DNA from 2 places in the Streptomyces sp. NPDC059897 genome. Region 2 is predicted to be linked to the other one. Evidence: riboswitches for the same ligand, from Rfam matches in the RefSeq annotation. Region 2 holds a riboswitch; the other holds the start of a gene.
The links. A riboswitch is a leader RNA that binds a small molecule or an ion and turns the genes downstream of it on or off. The one in region 2 is predicted to bind thiamine pyrophosphate.
Positions count from the first base shown of each region.

Region 1: linked by a shared signal. The riboswitch ahead of ACFV9W_RS01110 (purine-cytosine permease family protein) and the one ahead of thiC (phosphomethylpyrimidine synthase ThiC) in region 2 are both predicted to bind thiamine pyrophosphate.

Region 1 covers NZ_JBHWKQ010000001.1:234,946-238,194, reverse strand. The annotation lists gene ACFV9W_RS01120 (family 2 encapsulin nanocompartment cargo protein terpene cyclase) at 1-118, opposite strand, end outside; gene ACFV9W_RS01115 (family 2B encapsulin nanocompartment shell protein) at 172-1,590, opposite strand; TPP riboswitch at 2,006-2,101, shown strand; gene ACFV9W_RS01110 (purine-cytosine permease family protein) at 2,091-3,249, shown strand, end outside.
Region 2 covers NZ_JBHWKQ010000009.1:104,823-108,071, forward strand. The annotation lists gene thiC (phosphomethylpyrimidine synthase ThiC) at 1-1,579, opposite strand, end outside; TPP riboswitch at 1,572-1,743, opposite strand; gene ACFV9W_RS12910 (YibE/F family protein) at 1,815-3,152, shown strand.

The DNA.
Region 1 (3,249 bases), on a different contig from region 2:
CCGTGACGGCGCCGATGTCGCGGGCGCGGGCCGCGGCGTCGGCCAGGACCTGCGCCCCGAAGCGGGTGGCCGCTTCCGGCAGGCTCGACTGCGGAGGTGTCGGCTCAGGCGGGGGCATCCATGTCTCCTTGAGGGCTCCTTGGCGGTACGGGCGGCTGCGGTCCTGCCCCGCTACCTGCTGGGCCAGCGGCCGATCTGCACGTTCTCCAGCACACCGACCGCGTCCGGCACGAGGATCGCGGCGGAGTAGTAGGTGCTGACGAGGTACTTGGTGATGGCCTGGTCGTCGACGCCCATGAACCGGACCGACAGGCCCGGCTCGTACTCGTCCGGCAGACCCGTCTGGTGCAGGCCGATGACACCCTGGTTGTCCTCGCCGGTACGCATGCAGAGGATCGAGCTGGTGCGTTCCTTGGTGACCGGGATCTTGTTGCAGGGCAGGATCGGCACCCCGCGCCAGGCCGGGACCTGCTGGCCGCCGAGGTCGACGTGGTCGGGGTACAGGCCGCGGGCGTTGAACTCGCGCCCCATCGCCGCGATCGTGCGGGGGTGTGCCAGGAAGAACTTCGAGCCGCGGCGGCGGCACAGCAGCTCGTCCAGGTCGTCCGGGGTGGGCGGGCCCGAGTGCGGCTGGAGGCGCTGCTTGAAGTCGGCGTTGTGGAGCAGGCCGAACTCCCGGTTGTTGACGAGCTCGTGTTCCTGGCGTTCACGCAACGCCTCGACGGTGAGCCTCAGTTGCTCCTTCGTCTGGTTCATCGGCTCGTTGTAGAGGTCGGCGACCCGGGTGTGGACCCGCAGGATCGTCTGGGCGGCCGAGAGCTCGTACTCGCGCGGTTTCGCCTCGTAGTCGACGAACGCGCCGGGCAGTTCGTGCTCCCCGACGTGGCCCGCCGACATCGGGATCTCCGCCTCGCCGCGGTGATTCTGGCCCCGGCTCGCGAGCGACTTGAACTCGTCGATGTGCTCTTGCAGGGGCGGCGCCGAGGACAGCACGGACGCGAAGTCGGCGCGCGAGAGGGTGAGGAGGGTGCCCGAGGTCTCGGCGACCACGGTCTGCTCCCAGCGGGCGTCCTCGTCGAGGAGCGCGTTGTCGCCGAAGCGGTCGCCGTCGGCGAGGACGTCGAGCGCGACCTCGTCGCCGTACTCGCCCTCGGAGAACTGGTTGATGCGGCCGTGGGCGATGAGGTGGAGCTTGTCCGCCGGTGCCCCGCGCTCGACCAGTGTGTCGCCGGCCCGGAAGTCGCGCTGTACGCACCGGTCGGCGAGCGCGGTCAGCACCTCGACGTCGTCGAAGCCGCGCAGCAGGGCCAGTTCACCGAGTTCGCGGGGGATCACGCGGACGTCGCCGCCGTCCTGGATGAACTCGATGGTGCCGTCGCCGACGGTGTAGGTCAGGCGGCGGTTGACCCGGTAGACGCCGCCCTTGGTCTCCACCCAGGGCAGCATCCGCAGCAGCCACCGCGAGGTGATCTCCTGCATCTGCGGGGCGGACTTGGTGGTGGTGGCGAGATTGCGGGCGGCCGCCGTGCCCAGGCTGGTCTGCTGCGGCGGCACCGACGCGGTGTCCGGGGTGGTCGAGTCAACGGTCATCGAGTGAGCTCTCCTTGGTCGGGCGAAAGCGCGCATGCCCGTTACTACGGGACAGAAGAAGGAAAGGTGAAAAATTCGGCGGTAATGCGTCCAGAACCAGAATCACCGTAAGGGCCGTCTCGCCCGCCCGGCCAAGGAAAGCCGGTGGCATTAACTCGATACGATGATCGAGTCCGGTCGGTGTTTGCCCGGCGACCGACGGATCTCGGCCGGTTTCCCCGGAGCGCCCGAGCGGGCGCCGACCGTGATGTCACGCGGCGGGAGCGCGTCGCGGCGCCGCGAAACCGACAGAAGTCGGCCAGTTGCCACAGAGCTCCGCATTGCCGACCCTGTAGCGCGCGAAGTACGGGCGGACGCGACGGAACCGGAACCCTCCCGTGCGACACGCCGCGCCACCGCGTTACGCTGGCGGCCGTAACCGGACACGGGGTGCCCCGACCAGAGGGCTGAGAACACACCCGTCGAACCTGAACCAGTTCGTACTGGCGGAGGGATGTCTCATGCCTGTGACGCATGTTTCCAGTGGCAGTGGCAGTGGCCTGCCTGTCGACCGCGAGAGCGGCGCCTTCGACGGGCGAATGCCCGCGGCCCCCGGCGACTTCGGCATCGAGGGGCACGGCATCGAACCGGTCCCCGAAGCCAACCGCTACGGCGGCGCCGGTCGCCTGTTCACCGTGTGGTTCGCCCCGAACCTGACGATGACCGGCGTCTTCACCGGCACCGTCGGCATCGCCCTCGGCCTCGACTTCGCCACCGCGCTCGCCGCCGTCGTGCTCGGCACCCTGATCGGCGCGGTGCCGACCGCATACCTGGGGACGTGGGGGAGCCGCACCGGAGCGGGCCAACTCCCGCTCGCCGGGCTCGCGTTCGGGCGGGGCGTCGCGCTGCCCGGCGTGCTCCAGTGGCTGTCGTCCATCGCCTGGGACGCGCTGATCGGCCTGTTCGGCGGTGAGGCGCTGGCCCGGCTGCTCGGCTGGCCGTTCTGGGCCGGCGTCCTCGTCATGCTGCTCGCCCAGGGGCTGCTCGGTGTGTTCGGCTACGAGGCCATCCACCGGCTGCAGATCGTCATGACCTTCGTGCTCGGCGCCGCCTTCGCGCTCATCGCCTGGCGGATGCTCGACGGTGTGCACCCCGCGGCCCACGCCTCCGTGCACGGCGCCGACCGCGTCGGTGCCTTCGTCCTGACCAGCACCATCGCGCTGAGCCTCAGTCTGTCCTGGGCGCCGTACGCCAGCGACTTCAGCCGCTACCTGCCCGCCGCCACCTCCCGTACGCGCATGTTCTGGTACACGCTGCTCGGCCTGCTGGTGTCGTTCGTGGCCGTCCAGGCGCTCGGCCTATGGGGAGCCTCCGTGCTCACCGACCAGACGGCGGCCGGGGTCGACAAGATCCTCGGCGGGGGAGTGCTCGGCGGATTCGGGCTGCTCGCCGTGGCGCTTGCCGCGCTGTGCAGCAACGCCATGAACGACTACAGCGGTTCGCTCGCCCTGCAGACCATCGGCGTGCGCATCCCGCGCCCGGTGGCCGCCGCCCTCGCCGCCGTCCTCGGCTTCCCGCTCGTGCTGTGGATGCACGACGCCGACACCACCGCGCGGTTCCAGAATGTGCTGCTGTTCGTCGGGTACTGGATCCCCGGCTTCGTCGCGATCGTCATCGTCG
Region 2 (3,249 bases):
CGTCATGGAACTCGCGTGCCGTGTCCGGGTCGAGGGCCAGGTTGAACTGGTCCTCCCAGCGGAACTCGAAGCGGGCGTCGGAGAGCGCGTCGTCCCATGCCTGGGCGTCCGGGTGCCCCTTGGCGAGGTCCGCCGCATGCGCCGCGATCTTGTACGTGATGACCCCGGTCTTCACGTCGTCGCGGTTGGGCAGGCCCAGGTGCTCCTTGGGCGTGACGTAGCAGAGCATCGCCGTGCCCCACCAGGCGATCATCGCGGCGCCGATCCCGGACGTGATGTGGTCGTACGCCGGGGCGACGTCGGTGGTCAGCGGGCCGAGCGTGTAGAACGGCGCCTCCTCGCAGATCTCCTGCTGGAGGTCGATGTTCTCCTTGATCTTGTGCATCGGGACGTGGCCCGGGCCCTCGATCATCGTCTGCACGTTGTGACGCTTGGCGATGGAGTTCAGCTCGCCGAGTGTCCTCAGCTCGGCGAACTGCGCCTCGTCGTTGGCATCCGCGATCGATCCGGGGCGCAGGCCGTCGCCGAGCGAGTACGTGACGTCGTAGGCCGCGAGGATCTCGCAGAGCTCCTCGAAGTTCTCGTAGAGGAAGCTCTCCTTGTGGTGCGCGAGGCACCAGGCGGCCATGATCGAGCCGCCGCGCGAGACGATGCCGGTCTTGCGGTCGGCGGTCAGCGGGACGAACGGGAGGCGAACGCCCGCGTGGACCGTCATGTAGTCCACGCCCTGCTCGGCCTGCTCGATGATGGTGTCCCGGTAGATCTCCCAGGACAGTTCCTCGGCCTTGCCGTCGACCTTTTCGAGGGCCTGGTAGAGCGGCACGGTGCCGATCGGCACGGGGGAGTTGCGCAGCAGCCACTCGCGCGTGGTGTGGATGTTGCGGCCGGTGGAGAGGTCCATGACCGTGTCGGCGCCCCACTTGGTCGCCCAGGTCATCTTGTCCACCTCCTCCTCGATGGAGCTCGTCACGGCCGAGTTGCCGATATTGGCGTTGACCTTCACCAGGAATCGCTTGCCGATGATCATCGGCTCGATCTCCGGGTGGTTGACGTTGGCGGGCAGCACGGCCCGGCCCGCCGCGATCTCCTCGCGCACGACCTCCGGCGCGACGTTCTCCCGGATGGCCACGTACTCCATCTCGGGGGTGATCTCCCCCCGGCGGGCGTACGCGAGTTGGGTCACGGCCCGCCCCTCGCGGCCGCGGCGCGGCTGACGCGGGCGGCCGGGGAAGACCGCGTCGAGGTTGCGCAGGCCGCCGCGCGGCGACGTGTGCTTGATGCCGTCGTCCTCGGGACGGACGGGGCGGCCCGCGTACTCCTCGGTGTCGCCGCGGCTGATGATCCAGTTCTCCCGCAGCGGAGCGAGGCCGCGGCGGACATCGGTGTCGACGGTCGGGTCGGTGTACGGACCTGAGGTGTCGTACAGCGTCACCGACTGCCCATTGGTGAGGTGCACTTGACGGACCGGCACCTGGAGGTCGGGGCGCGAGCCCCTGATGTACCCCTTGTGCCAGCCGATGGACTGGCCGGTCTCCTCGGTCGAGCTGGAGGCAGGCGTGTGTGCGTCCGTTGTGGTCATGAGACCTACTCCCTACGCCGGCATTACCCGGTAACAGGTTCAGCGGTCGACGCAGCGGTATTCGTCCCCTGGTCACGCCGTTCCACGCTGTTTCACGTGAAACGCGCTGGGACGAAGGTCAGCGCCCTCTCAGCCCGGTGCTCCGAGCTCCCGCGATGGCAAAAGCGCCTCCACGCTAACGTGACATACGCCGCGTTGAACAGAGGGCCCCCTCCGTTCTTGCGATGATCTGGCGGTGACCACCAGCCAACAGCCCCCAGCCCCGCCGTCCCACCCGCCGCACGGGCACTCCCACAGCCATGGCCCGGCGGCGCCCGTCTCGCGGCACCTGCGCAAAGTGATCGCGGCCGTTCTGATCCCGTTCGCGGTCGCGGTCGTCGTGGGTCTCGCGGTGCTCTGGCCGGGCGGCGCACCGCCGCACGAGCGCAGCGGGGTCGGCTTCGACCGGCAGACGCAGCAGGCCACGGTCACCCAGGTCGAGAAGGTCGACTGCTCGTCCGTGCACGCGCAGGGGCAGAGCCCCACCGGGGACCCCACGGCGCAGCAGGGCACCACCGGCGAGCAGAAGACCAGTGGCACCTGTGAGAACGCGACGATCCGGATCGACAGCGGCAAGGACAAGGGCCGTACGTTCACCGAGGTCGTCCAGCCGGACTCACCGCGGCAGTTGCACGAGGGCCAGAAGGTGATCGCCGCCTACGCGCCGGACGCGCCGAAGGAACTGCAGTACTCGGTCACCGATGTGAACCGCAAGCTTCCGATGGCCCTGCTGGCCGGGATCTTCGCCCTCGCCGTGGTCGTGGTGGGCCGGATGCGCGGCGTCATGGCACTGATCGCGCTCGCGATCAGCTTCCTGGTCCTGACGTTCTTCATCCTGCCCGCGATTCTGCAGGGGTCGAACCCTCTCGTCGTCGCGGTGATCGGGGCCAGCGCGATCATGCTCATCGCGCTCTACATGTGTCACGGCCTGACAGCCAGAACCTCCGTCGCCGTGCTCGGCACCCTCGTCTCGCTGCTGCTGATCGGCCTATTGGGCTCGCTGTTCATCGGCTGGGCGGCCCTGACGGGCAACACCGACGACAACACGGGGCTGATCCACGGCCTGTACCCGGACATCGACATGAGCGGTCTGCTGCTCGCCGGGGTCATCATCGGCTCGCTCGGCGTGCTCGACGATGTGACGGTCACCCAGACCTCCGCCGTGTGGGAGCTGCACGAGGCGAACCCGACGCTGGGCCGGCGCGCCCTGTACCGGGCGGCCATCCGCATCGGGCGCGACCACATCGCATCCGTCGTCAACACGCTCGTCCTGGCCTACGCGGGCGCCGCGCTGCCGCTGCTGCTGCTCTTCTCGATCGCGCAGAGCAGCGTCGCCGACGTGGCCAACAGCGAGCTGGTGGCCGAGGAGATCGTTCGGACGCTGGTCGGCTCGATCGGCCTCGTCGCCTCGGTGCCGGTGACCACCGCACTGGCCGCGCTCGTGGTCTCCGCCGACCGCCCGGAGAAGCAGGGGCCCGCGAAGGCCGCTCCCGCTCCTGGACGCGGTGGCGGAGGCCGGCGGCGCAAACGCTGAAAGGCGCGGAGCTGCTCGGGTGCACCGCGCTGCTGAAGCGTTACGTCTGGTCCGGTGTCGTACAAACCATCTGGTGTCGCCGTCTGCCGTCGTGCGA